Regions from separate parts of the Pseudomonas sp. NLJ1 genome, predicted to be linked through region 2. Evidence: predicted binding sites of a transcription regulator. Region 2 holds the regulator's gene; each other region holds the start of a gene.
The links. The regulator sigma-54, encoded in region 2, starts transcription at its own class of promoters, with help from an activator protein. The targets are predictions, from matches to a motif close to ANTGGCATNNANNTTGCTNT.
Positions count from the first base shown of each region.

Region 1: the regulator sigma-54 is predicted to act here: its motif matches at 2,710-2,729, upstream of glnA (type I glutamate--ammonia ligase).
Region 3: the regulator sigma-54 is predicted to act here: its motif matches at 2,770-2,789, upstream of R9B85_RS20500 (CmpA/NrtA family ABC transporter substrate-binding protein).

Region 1 is NZ_CP137735.1:2,392,186-2,396,639, reverse strand. It holds gene glnL (nitrogen regulation protein NR(II)) at 1-602, opposite strand, end outside; gene glnA (type I glutamate--ammonia ligase) at 1,206-2,612, opposite strand; gene thiI (tRNA uracil 4-sulfurtransferase ThiI) at 3,103-4,454, shown strand, end outside.
Region 2 is NZ_CP137735.1:3,834,064-3,838,517, forward strand. It holds gene rapZ (RNase adapter RapZ) at 1-615, opposite strand, end outside; gene ptsN (PTS IIA-like nitrogen regulatory protein PtsN) at 618-1,082, opposite strand; gene hpf (ribosome hibernation-promoting factor, HPF/YfiA family) at 1,095-1,403, opposite strand; gene R9B85_RS17385 (RNA polymerase factor sigma-54) at 1,483-2,976, opposite strand; gene lptB (LPS export ABC transporter ATP-binding protein) at 3,152-3,877, opposite strand; gene lptA (lipopolysaccharide transport periplasmic protein LptA) at 3,878-4,402, opposite strand; gene lptC (LPS export ABC transporter periplasmic protein LptC) at 4,389-4,454, opposite strand, start outside.
Region 3 is NZ_CP137735.1:4,524,283-4,528,736, reverse strand. It holds gene rlmKL (bifunctional 23S rRNA (guanine(2069)-N(7))-methyltransferase RlmK/23S rRNA (guanine(2445)-N(2))-methyltransferase RlmL) at 1-493, opposite strand, end outside; gene rmf (ribosome modulation factor) at 1,055-1,270, shown strand; gene R9B85_RS20505 (quinone-dependent dihydroorotate dehydrogenase) at 1,486-2,508, opposite strand; gene R9B85_RS20500 (CmpA/NrtA family ABC transporter substrate-binding protein) at 2,830-4,041, shown strand; gene R9B85_RS20495 (ANTAR domain-containing response regulator) at 4,054-4,454, shown strand, end outside.

The DNA.
Region 1 (4,454 bases), 1.4 Mb from region 2:
TTGGTCATGGCCAACGACGGCAGCTTGTTCGAACCGAGCATGCGGTCGACCAGGTTACGCAGGCGGTCGGCCTCCTCGATGATCACGTTGGTATAGTCGCGCAGGCCTTCTTCAGGCAGCTCGCGGGCCAGCAGCTGGGCTGCGCCGCGGATGCCGCCAAGAGGGTTCTTGATTTCGTGGGCCAGGCCACGCACCAGCATCTTGGTGGTTTCCTGCTTGCTCAGCTGGGCCTCTTCCTTGGTGATGCGCAGCAGCCTGTCACGCGGGTGCACCTCCAGCAGCAGCAGGGTCTGGCCCTGGTGCAGGATCGGCGTTACCGCGTAGTCGACGGTGATGGTCTGCCCGGTCAGCGAGGTGAGCTGCGCTTCGCGCTTGGTGAACGGGTGCGCCTGCTCGACCGCCTGGCGCAGGGAGCTGAGTGCTTCGGTCGACTCGGTGAACAGCTCGCTGATGAACTGCCCATGGCTGCGCTGGCCACTGACCGCCAGCAGCATTTCCGCGGCCGGGTTCATGTACTCCAGGCGCAGCTCGGCGTTGAGCAGCAGCGTGGCGGTGGTCAGGTTGTCCAGAAGCAGACGGTGCTGGGCATCGCTGATGGTCATAGGGCGTCGTCGACCTCTTTTGGCGCGTGTCGGGCATGGGCGCGGCCATGGTCGGGCGCGCGGTGGATCCGCTGATTCCAGTCTTTGGGCAAAAAATGCAAGAACCAAACCAAGGCTCCGAAAAGAAGCGGAATTTGCCGATAAAGCCCTGGAGACGGGACAATTCGCACCAGAATGAACTGATTAAACGGTTCACGTGATCGCTTTTGGGGTGCATTCGGGGGCGTTAGTCCACAGAATGCACCAATATGGAGCATAGGTGGTTTCAGGGTTTATCGCACAGCTGGCGGGCATTCGGCTTCTGGCGTTGAAAATGCAAGGTCTTCCGGTGAAGCACCTGTGACGTTGCCTGGCCTGGCGCGGTGCCATTGCTGGCGCAGCCGGCGAGGAGGGCGGATACGGTAATCATTGCAGGTAGAAGTTTGCGCATGGCGTGATGTCCATTGACTGAAGGGACGCCTACCCTGCGTGCTGAGGGGGCGGCGAAATGTCAGCGGCATCTGCTGGTTCTGTATGAAATCGATGAGGCAGCCACGGAAACGAAAACGGCCTCCCGAAGGAGGCCGTTCGTGATCATGTCATCGGCGCCAGGCGCCGATCAGATCAGCAGCTGTAGTACAGCTCGTATTCCAGCGGGTGAACGAAGGTGCGGACCTTGATTTCTTCTTCGCTCTTCAGCTCGATGAAGGCATCGATGAAGTCGTCGGAGAACACGCCGCCCTTGGTCAGGAACGCACGGCCCTTGTCCAGCTCTTCCAGAGCTTCCTTCAGGCTGCCGCAAACCTGCGGGATGTCCTTGGCCTCTTCAGGCGGCAGGTCGTACAGGTTCTTGTCGGCAGCATCGCCTGGGTGGATCTTGTTCTGGATACCGTCCAGGCCGGCCATCAGCAAGGCCGCGAAGGCCAGGTACGGGTTGGCCGATGGGTCCGGGAAGCGAGCTTCGATACGGCGGGCTTTCGGGCTGCCGACGTAAGGAATACGGATCGAGGCGGAACGGTTGCGAGCCGAGTAGGCCAGCATTACCGGGGCTTCGAAGCCTGGGACCAGACGCTTGTAGGAGTTGGTCGACGGGTTGGTGAAGCCGTTCAGGGCCTTACCGTGCTTGATGATACCGCCGATGAAGTACAGGGCGGTGTCGGACAGGCCGGCATAGCCTTCACCCGAGAAGGTGTTCTTGCCGTCTTTCCAGATCGACATGTGCACGTGCATGCCCGAGCCGTTGTCGCCGTACAGAGGCTTCGGCATGAAGGTGGCGGTACGGCCGTAGGCGTCGGCAACGTTGTGCACGACGTACTTCAGTGCCTGTACTTCGTCAGCCTTCTTCACCAAGGTGTTGAACTTGACGCCGATTTCGTTCTGGCCGGCAGTCGCCACTTCGTGGTGGTGAACTTCGACGGTCTGACCCATTTCTTCCAGTGCGTTGCACATGGCGGTACGGATTTCGTGGTCGTGATCGAACGGCGGAACCGGGAAGTAGCCGCCTTTCACGCCCGGACGGTGGCCTTTGTTGCCGCCTTCCACGTCAGCGCCGGTCATCCACGAGCCTTGCTCGGAGAAGATCTTGAACATCGAGCCGGAGATGTCCGACTGGAACTTCACTTCGTCGAAGATGAAGAACTCTGGCTCCGGGCCTGCGAATACGGTGTCACCGATGCCGGTGCTCTTCAGGTACTCTTCGGCGCGCTTGGCGATGGCGCGAGGGTCACGATCGTAGCCCTGCATGCTCGACGGGTCGACGATGTCGCAGGTGATGATCAGGGTCGGCTCTTCGGTGAACGGGTCCAGTACGGCAGTTTCGTCGACCGGCATCAGGATCATGTCGGAAGCTTCGATGCCTTTCCAGCCAGCGATGGAGGAACCGTCGAACATCTTGCCGACTTCGAAGAAGTCGTCTTCCAGCGCATCACGCGACGGCATGGTCACGTGGTGCTGAATGCCTTTGGTGTCCGTGAAACGCAGATCAATCCACTTGACGTCATGATCTTTGATGAGTTGAACCGACTTCGACATGTTGTCCTCCGGATGGTCTAGAGCGCGGTGGGCCGCTGCCCTGGAAAAAGGGTGTTGCCGGGCGCGGATAGTCGGCCAAGCTTACCTGCCTCACAAGGGAGCAAATTGCATGCCAGTGCCCGAAAATGGCGAGGGCGGGATAAAAGGGGGCGTTTGCGAGCATCTGGTGATGGGTTAATGGTGAAAAGTGCACTCTTAAGATGCGAATTTTGGTAGTAGTGCACCAATAGTGTGCACTGGTTGAATATTGTGCGTTCTTTGAGGGCCTCTTCGCGGGTGAACCCGCTCCCACAGGGACCGCACAGGTTTCGAAGGCTCTGACATTCTTGTGGGAGCGGGTTCACCCGCGAAAGGGGCGGCACAGCCAGCGCAAAACCCACTCCCTCTATTTATCTCAAAGCTTCTGATCAAAAGTTGCTCAAATCCTGAGCAATTTCCGCTATAATTCGCGCCCCTCATTTTCGGCAGGCCCTGCGCGCGCTGTTAACCAATGAAACTTATCGTCAAAGTCTTCCCAGAAATCACCATCAAGAGCCGGCCGGTGCGCAAGCGCTTCATCCGCCAGCTCGGCAAGAACATCCGCAACGTGCTCAAGGACCTCGACCCTGAGCTCGTGGTCGATGGTGTCTGGGACAATCTCGAAGTGGTCACCCGCGTCGAAGACGAAAAAGTCCAGCGCGAGATGATCGAGCGCCTCACCTGCACGCCGGGTATTACCCACTTCCTGCAGGTAGAGGAATACCCGCTAGGGGACTTCGACGACATCGTTGCCAAGTGCAAGCAGCACTTCGGTCACCTGCTGGCCGGCAAGCACTTCGCCGTACGCTGCAAGCGCGGCGGCCACCACGATTTCACCTCGATGGATGTCGACCGATACGTCGGCAGCCAGCTGCGCCAGCAGTGCGGAGCCGCCGGCATCGAACTGAAGAACCCGGAAGTGCTGGTGCGTATCGAAATCCGCGACCAGCGCCTGTACGTGATCCACAACCAGCACCAGGGCATCGGCGGCTACCCGCTGGGCGCCCTGGAGCAGACCCTGGTACTGATGTCCGGCGGCTTCGACTCCACCGTGGCGGCCTACCAGATGATGCGCCGTGGCCTGATGACCCACTTCTGCTTCTTCAACCTCGGCGGCCGCGCCCACGAGCTGGGCGTGATGGAAGTGGCCCACTACCTGTGGAAGAAGTTCGGCAGCAGCCAGCGCGTGCTGTTCATCAGCGTGCCGTTCGAGGAAGTGGTCGGCGAGATCCTCAACAAGGTCGACAACAGCTACATGGGCGTGACCCTCAAGCGCATGATGCTGCGCGGTGCCGCACACATGGCCGACCGCCTGGAGATCGATGCCCTGGTCACCGGCGAAGCGATTTCCCAGGTTTCCAGCCAGACCCTGCCGAACCTGTCGATCATCGATTCGGCCACCGACAAGCTGGTGCTGCGCCCGCTGCTGGCCAGCCACAAGCAGGACATCATCGACCAGGCCAACGCGATCGGCACTGCCGACTTCGCCAAGCACATGCCAGAATACTGCGGCGTGATCTCGGTAAACCCGACCACCCACGCCAAGCGCCACCGCATGGAGCATGAAGAGAAGCAGTTCGACATGGCCGTGCTGGAGCGCGCCCTGGAACGCGCCCGGCTGATCTCCATCGACCATGTGATCGACGAACTGGGCAAGGACATCGAAATCGAGGAAGTGACCGAGGCGCTGCCCGGCCAGATCGTCATCGACATTCGTCACCCCGATGCCCAGGAAGACGAACCTCTGGTGCTCGACGGTATCGAAGTCCAGGCCATGCCGTTTTATGCCATCAACAGCAAGTTCAAGCAGCTGGATGCCAACCG
Region 2 (4,454 bases):
GCCGGAGTGCTCACGCAGTTCGGGCTTCCAGTAGGGGTTGGGCAGGCAGCGCACATCGAACACCAGGTCGGCATCGACCGGCATTCCGCGCTTGAAACCGAACGACTCGACCAGGAACGCCGTTCCAGGTTCGGGCTGGTTGAGCAGGCGCAGCTTGATCGAATCACGCAGCTGGTACAGGTTCAGGCTGGTAGTGTCGATCTTCAGGTCGGCCAGGTCTGCAATCGGCCCCAGTAATTCGCTTTCCACCCGAATCGCTTCCGCGAGCGAGCGGTCGGCGTTGGTCAGCGGGTGGCGTCGGCGGGTTTCCGAGAAGCGCTTGAGCAGTACGTCTTCGTCGGCATCCAGGTACAGCACGTCGCACTGGATATGCCGGGCGCGGGCTTCTTCGAGCAACTCGGGGAAACGCGTCAGGTGGCTGGGCAGGTTGCGTGCGTCGATCGACACGGCAACCTTGGGTTGCAGTAATTCGGTGTTGATCAGCGCATTTTCCGCCAGCTGCGGCAGCAGCCCGGCGGGCAGGTTGTCAATGCAGTAGAAACCGTTGTCTTCCAGGACATCGAGGGCGGTGCTCTTGCCGGAGCCGGACCGGCCGCTGACGATGATCAGGCGCATGTTCAGTGCTCGTTCTGTACGTCCAGGACAACCTGGAACAGGGCCTCGCTGCTGGTGGCCGCACGCAGGCGATCACGGACCTCCTTGCGATCGAGCATGCTGGCAATCTGGCGCAGCAGTTCCAGATGGGCATCGGTGGCGGCTTCTGGCACCAGCAGGACGAACAGCAGGTCCACCGGCGCGCCATCGATGGCGTCGTAGTCGATAGGCGCTTCCAGGTGCAGCAGGGCGCTGACCGGAGCGGAACATCCTTCAAGCCGACAGTGCGGGATGGCGATGCCGTTGCCGAAACCGGTCGAGCCGAGTTTTTCCCGGGCGACCAGTTTTTCGAAGACGTCCTGCATCTCCAGTTCGGGCACTTGTTCGGCGATGACGGTGGCGACCTTTTCCAGGGCGCGCTTCTTGCTGCCGCCCGGCACGTTCACGAGGGAACGGCCGGGGGTCAGGATGGTTTCAAGTCGGATCATGGATGAGGGGGATCAGCGGGCGGCTGCACCTTGCAGCAGGCTTTGCTGTTTTTCCTTGTGTTTTTTCAGTTGGCGGTCGAGCTTGTCGGCCAAGGCGTCGATCGCTGCATACATGTCTTCGTGTTCGGCGTTGGCAACCACTTCGCCGCCGGGAATCTGCAAGGTCGCCTCGACCTTCTGCTGCAGCTTCTCGACTTTCATGATGACCTGCACGTTGGTGATCTTGTCGAAGTGACTTTCCACGCGAGCGAGCTTTTCAAGCACATAATCGCGCAGTGGCTGGGTGACTTCTACATGCTGTCCACTGATATTGACTTGCATACAGCTTCTCCTTTGTTGCCCGTGCATAAAGAGGCAGGTCTTGCACCTGCCCCACAAACGCTGTGGCACATCTCAGGGGCTACATCAGTCGCTTGCGCTCGCTCGACGGTGCGATGCCGAGGGACTCGCGGTACTTGGCGACGGTGCGACGGGCTACCTGGATGCCTTGTGCCTCCAGTAAACCAGCGATCTTGCTGTCACTCAATGGCTTTTTCTGATTTTCCGCCGCAACCAGTTTCTTGATGATCGCGCGGATCGCCGTAGACGAGCATTCTCCGCCTTCGGAGGTGCTGACGTGGCTGGAGAAAAAGTATTTCAGTTCGTAGATGCCACGCGGCGTGTGCATGTATTTCTGCGTGGTTACCCGCGAAATGGTCGACTCGTGCATGCCCACCGCTTCGGCGATGTCATGCAGCACCAGAGGCTTCATCGCTTCGTCGCCGTGGTCGAGGAAGCCGCGCTGGTGCTCGACGATCTGCGTGGCCACCTTCATCAGGGTTTCGTTGCGGCTTTGCAGGCTCTTGATGAACCAGCGCGCTTCCTGCAGCTGGTTGCGCATGAAGGTGTTGTCGGCGCTGGTGTCGGCCCGGCGCACGAAGCCGGCGTACTGCGGGTTGACGCGCAGGCGCGGAATGGCCTCCTGGTTCAGCTCTACCAGCCAGCGGTCGCTGTCCTTGCGTACGATGACGTCGGGTACCACGTACTCAGGCTCGCTGGACTCAATCTGCGAGCCGGGGCGCGGGTTGAGGCTTTGTACCAGCTCGATGACCTGGCGCAGCTCGTCTTCCTTGATTTTCATGCGACGCATCAGCTGGCTGTAGTCACGGCTGCCGAGCAGGTCGATGAAGTCGCTGACCAGGCGCTTGGCTTCGGCCATCCACGGGGTGCTCGCGGGCAGCTGGCGCAGTTGCAGCAACAGGCATTCGCCAAGGGTGCGGGCGGCAACGCCGGCTGGCTCGAACTGCTGGATGCGGTGCAGTACAGCTTCGACTTCGTCCAGCTCGATATCCAGCTCCGGGTCGAAACCGGCGCAGATCTCCTCGAGGGTGTCTTCCAGGTAGCCCTGGCCGTTGATGCTGTCGATCAGGGTGACGGCGATCAGGCGGTCGGTGTCGGACATCGGGGCCAGGTTGAGTTGCCACAACAGGTGGCTTTGCAGGCTTTCGCCGGCCGATGTACGGGTGGTGAAGTCCCACTCGTCGTCGTCGTTGCTCGGCAGGCTGCTGGCACTGGTCTGGTAGATGTCTTCCCAGGCGGTGTCGACCGGCAGCTCGTTGGGGATGCGCTCGCTCCACTCACCGTCTTCCAGGGTGTCGGCACTGGTGGTGCTTTCCTGGAAGCTGTTGTCCTGGACTTCGGCGGCCGGCTTGTTCTCGGCGTTGTCCGCCATCGGGTCGCTGTTGTCGAAGTCGTCGCCGTCTTCCTGACGTTCGAGCATCGGGTTCGACTCCAGCGCTTCCTGGATTTCCTGTTGGAGGTCCAGGGTAGAAAGCTGGAGCAGGCGGATGGCCTGTTGCAACTGCGGGGTCATCGTCAGTTGCTGGCCCATTTTTAGGACGAGCGATGGTTTCATGGCTGGGGCTTAATACCTTGTTCGCCGGCGCGCATGCGCCATCCACTACACGAGGGCGCCGGGGCGCCGGATAAAGCAAGTTTTATGCCTTAAATTGTAGCGTTTGCCTAGAGTACCGTAACAACTTTACCCGGGTTGCAGGGCAATTTGCCGGTACTCCAGGCGCGTGCCGGGCTCAGAGCCGGAACTCGTGGCCCAGGTAAACCTCTTTGACCAGGTCGTTGGCCAGGATGGTTTCGGCGTCGCCTTCGGCGATCAGCCGGCCATCATTGACGATATAGGCGGTTTCGCAGATATCCAGGGTCTCACGCACGTTGTGGTCGGTGATCAGTACGCCGATGCCCTTGGCCTTGAGGTGGTGGATGATCTGCTTGATGTCGCCGACCGAAATCGGGTCGACACCGGCAAACGGTTCGTCCAGCAGGATGAACTTGGGTGCGGTCGCCAACGCGCGGGCAATTTCCACGCGGCGGCGCTCACCACCGGAAAGGCTCATGCCGAGGTTGTCGCGAATGTGGCTGATGTGGAACTCCTGCAGCAGGCTTTCCAGCTCTTTGCGCCGGCCGTCGCGGTCGAGGTCCTTGCGGGTCTCGAGGATGGCCATGATGTTGTCGGCCACCGACAGCTTGCGGAAGATCGAGGCTTCCTGTGGCAGGTAGCCGATGCCGGCGCGGGCGCGACCATGCATGGGCTGGTGGCTGACATCGAGGTTGTCGATCAGCACGCGCCCCTGTTCGGCCTGGACCAGGCCGACGATCATGTAGAAGCAGGTGGTCTTGCCGGCGCCGTTGGGGCCGAGCAGGCCGACGATCTGGCCGCTGTCGATCGACAGGCTGACGTCACGCACGACCTGCCGCCCCTTGTAACTCTTGGCCAGGTGCTGGGCTTTGAGGGTTGCCATTTACTCGGCCTTCTTCTTGGGCTGGATCACCATGTCGATACGCTGACGCGGCGAAGTCACGTTGCCACCACGACCGGCGGTTGCCACCTGGGTCTTGGTGTTGTAGACGATCTTCTCGCCTTCGGTCGTGTTGCCTTCGTTCTCGACTTTGGCGCGGTCGGTGAGAACCACCAGGTCTTTCTGCGCCTGATACTGGATAGTCACGCCCCAGCCTTTCATCTTGTCCGGTTTGGCTGCGCTCTGCTGCTGCTCGAAGTAGGCCAGGTTGCCCACCGAGGTCACCACATCGATATCGCCGGAGGCGGAACGGGTGATGGTCACGGTGTTGCCTTTGATCATCATCGAACCCTGGGTGATGATCACGTCGCCGGTGTAGGTGGCCACACCCTGCTTGTCGTCCAGGTGGGCGTTGTCGGCCTGGATACGGATAGGCTGGTCACGGTCATTCGGCAGGGCGAGGGCGCTCGCGCTTCCCAGTGCTGCGCTCAGGCTGAGCAGAAGGGGGAGGGTTTTAACGAGCCTCATACTGTCCTCTTACGTTAGAGAGCAAGTCCATCTTGCCTTCTTTCAAATACGC
Region 3 (4,454 bases), 690 kb from region 2:
GCTGGTGCAGGCTGTGCCCGGAAAGGTCGAGGGAGAGAATGGCTTCGCCACGGTCCAGGCGCAGGTGCACGCGCACATCCGGGTCGATCTTTTCCACCGACGGGCGCAGGCCTTCGCGGTTGCGCAGCTTGTCGACGATCGCGTCCTTGACCTTCAACGCACCGAAGTGGGTGTTGTCGATGCCCGAGCCATGGCCGCTGAACTCCACTGCCAAGGTGCCGTCGGCTGCCAGGTGATCAGCCCAGTCGACCGCGTGCACGCCGTCGTAGAGGTCGTCGGCGTTCTTCATGGAGAAGCGCTTGAGTACCAGCAGCACCCGGTTGGCCAAGCGTGACCACAGGCACAGGCGGTAGGCGGTTTCCATGTCGGCGGCGCCGCGAATGGCCGAGGTGTGCTCGCGCACGTCATCCAGGCCGAGGGCCCGGGCCTCTTCGGCAAGCAGGCCTTCCAGGCCTTTGGGGCAGGTGAGGTAAAGTTCGAAACGGTCCGACATGAGTAATCCAGCGCCTTGGGCTATTTGACTGACGGGGCGACGCATCGCCCCGCGATGTTTGCCCGCACACCTTTCCAGCAGGCGTGCGGGTGGCCTTTCGTGGCACGCGAGCGTGCGGTGAAAGGCCGGGCCGCCTGACCGATCTGTGCTTGGCCCAGTGGCAAAGACAGCTTAGATCATCAGGCAGTACGAAAAATTCTGGCGATACCGGGGCCGATGTGACCCTTCGTCGCATTTCAAATTATTTCTGTCATCCGCAAGCCACGCTGGCGAAATGACGTCAATGATCGGCAAACCCTGATCATAGCGGGCTCAACGCTAAACAAGGTTGAGTCGCATTTATTTACTTATCCCCTCACCCTTGGAAAGGTTACGTGCTTATGACAAATCGATCATTCACACCGTGACTCGCATTCGATAGAACTGGTCTCAGGCCGCTTCGCAACGAGGCGGCACTTTCAGCTCGCCACGCCGGCAGCGAGCGCACACCGGCAGAAAGACTCTGCCCGGCCTCGGAGAGGCCGACGGGACATTACAGTCAACAAGTGAGGGCAACACCCTATGAGAAGACTTAAGCGTGATCCGTTGGAAAGAGCATATTCACGTGGCTACCAATACGGGGTCACCGGCAAATCCCGCGAACTTTGCCCCTTCAATCTTCCTTCTGTTCGCCAAGCCTGGATCAACGGCTGGCGTGAAGGTCGCGGTGATAACTGGGACGGAATGACTGGCACCGCTGGCATCCATAGACTCAACGAAAATCACGCCGTTGGCTGAACGAGGACACTGAATTCGATTCACCATGCACGCCCTATCCGGGCGGCGGGCGAAGGCCCAGGGGCCCCTTGATGGGGCCCTTTTTTTGCCATGGCAAACCTTCTCAACGGCACTGGCTTCTTCGCGGGTAAACCCGCTCCCACAGGTACTTCACTGCTCTCAAGCTTGTGTAGTCCCTGTGGGAGCGGGTTTACCCGCAAAGAGGCCGTGTCAGGTCACCGCGGCATCGCAGCGATAGCATCCACCGCTTCGCGAATCAGCGCCGGCCCCTTGTAAATGAAGCCCGAATAAATCTGCACCAGGCTCGCGCCGGCAGCGATCTTCTCGGCGGCATGGCGGCCTTCGGTAATGCCGCCAGCGGCAATGATCGGCAGCTTGCCGCCCAGTTCGCCCGCCAGCACCTTGACGATGTGGGTGCTCTTTTCCAGCACCGGCGCGCCCGACAGGCCGCCCGCCTCGCCACCGTATGGCAGCCCTTCGACACCTTCACGCCCCAGCGTGGTGTTGGTGGCGATCACCGCATCCATGCCCGACTCCATCAGCGCTGCGGCCACCAGGGCAGTTTCTTCGTCGCTCATGTCCGGGGCAATCTTGATTGCCAGAGGTACGCGCTTGCCATGCGTGCCGGCCAGTTGCTCACGGCGCTCGACCAGGGCATCGAGCAACTGCTTGAGCGAATCGCCAAATTGCAGGCTGCGCAGGCCCGGGGTGTTTGGTGAACTGACGTTGACCGTGATGTAACTGGCCGCGGTGTACACCTTGTCCAGGCAGATCAGGTAGTCATCGACGGCACGCTCCACCGGGGTGTCGAAATTCTTGCCGATGTTGATGCCCAGCACGCCGTTGTAACGCGCAGCCCGCACCCGGCCGAGCAGGTGATCAACACCCAGGTTGTTGAAGCCCATGCGGTTGATGATGGCCGTTGCCTCCGGCAGGCGGAACAGCCGCGGCTTGGGGTTGCCCGGCTGCGGTCGCGGGGTGACGGTGCCGATTTCGACGAAGCCGAAGCCCAGCTGGGCGAAACCGTCGATGGCCGCACCGTTCTTGTCCAGGCCGGCCGCCAGGCCCACCGGGTTGGCGAAGTTCAAGCCCATGACCGTAACCGGCAAAGCCGCCGGCTGCTTGCACAGCACGCCGTTGAGGCCAAGACGGCCACCGGCGCCGATCAGGTCCAAGGACAGGTCGTGGGAGGTTTCCGGGGAAAGCTTGAACAGCAGCTGGCGGGCCAGGGTATACATGGGCGGGCAAGGCTCGGGGTGAATGAGGGGGCGATTATAGCCAGCGTGGGGCCGGCATGACAGCAAATCGTGGGGCCGGTGAAGCTCTGACAGCCAGTGCAGTACCTGTGGGAGCGGGTTCACCCGCGAACACCGGCGAAGCCGGTGCCATCCACCGAGCTGCCTGCTTCGGGGGTGAACCCACTCCCACAGGGATCGCACAAGCTTTTAGCTTTGCGCAAGACAGTTGCTTTCACGGGGCCGCAATGCGACCCCAGGGCCTTTGGCACATGCGTTGCACCGGAAAAGCCCACAGCCTTATCAGTACGGGCGAGGAACCTTGTGAACACTGTACCCCGAGCAACGCCCCTGGCCTGGGTCAACGGCAGCGACGCGCCGGAAAAGCCCAGCCTGAACATCGGCTACATGGCCCTGACCGACTGCGCCTCGGTGGTAGTCGCCGCCACCCAGGGCTTTGCCCAGCAGCACGGCCTTACCCTCAACCTCAAACGCCAGGGTTCCTGGGCCGGGCTGCGCGACAAGCTGGTCAGCGGCGAACTGGATGCGGCGCACTGCCTGTATGGCCTGGTCTATGCCGTGCACCTGGGCATCGGCGGTGTACCGGCCAGCGAAATGGCCGTGCTCATGGGGCTGAACCAGAACGCCCAAGCCATAAACCTGTCTCCGGCCCTGCAGCGCAAAGGCGTGACCAACCCTGAAGCATTGGCGCGCCTGGCGCACCAGCATGGCGCACGCCTCACCTTTGCCCAGACCTTCCCCACCGGCACCCACGCCATGTGGCTGTATTACTGGCTGGCCAGCCAGGGCATCCACCCATTGCGCGACGTCGACAGCGTGGTGGTGCCACCGGCACAAATGGCCGCGCATATCCAGGCCGGGCGCATCGACGGTTTCTGCGTGGGCGAACCCTGGGCTGCCGATGCAGTGGCCACGGGCCAGGGCTTCACACTGGCCACCAGTCAGTCGATCTGGCCAGACCATCCGGAGAAGGTCCTGGCCTGCGCCCGCGCCTTTGCCGAGCAATACCCCAACAGTGCCCGCGCGCTGATCAAGGCGGTCCTGGCCGCCAGCCGCTTCATCGAGCAAAGCCCGGAAAATCGCCGCAGCACTGCGCAACTGCTCAGCGGCAGCGCCTACCTGGCCACCCCGCTGGCGAGTATCGAACCACGCTTGCTGGGCAGCTACCACGATGGCCTGGGCAACCACTGGCAAGATCCCCATGCACTGCGCCTGCACGACCATGGCCGGGCCAACCTGCCGTACCTGTCCGACGGCATGTGGTTCATGACCCAGTTCCGCCGCTGGGGCCTGCTGCGCGATGATCCCGACTACCTCGGCGTGGCCCGCCAGGTCCAGCAGCTGGCGTTGTATGGCGAGGCGGCACAAAGCCTCGGCGTGGCCTGCCCTGAACCAATGCGCAGCAGCCTGTTGATTGATGGCAGCCGCTGGGACGGCAGCGACCCCTACGGTTATGCCCGCAGTTTCAGCCTGCATGCCATGGGCGACCTGCCCGATGCCCGTGTCGGCGCGTGAGGGGTACCATTCATGTTGCGCATCCTCCTGATCGACGACACCCAGAGCAAACTCGGTCGCCTCAAGGCGGCCTTGAGCGAGGCCGGCTTCGAGGTCATCGAAGCCCCCGGCCTGACCATCGACCTGCCCGCCTGCGTCGAAACGGTGCGCCCGGATGTGGTGCTGATCGATACCGACTCACCGGACCGAGATGTGATGGAACAGGTGGTGCTTGTCAGCCGTGACCAGCCACGCCCCATCGTTCTGTTCACCGACGAGCATGACCCCGCCGTGATGCGCCAGGCGATTCAGTCGGGGGTCAGCGCCTACATCGTCGAAGGCATCCATGCGGCGCGGCTGCAGCCGATCCTGGATGTGGCCATGGCCCGCTTCGAAAGTGACCAGGCACTGAAGGCACAATTGTTGGCGCGCGA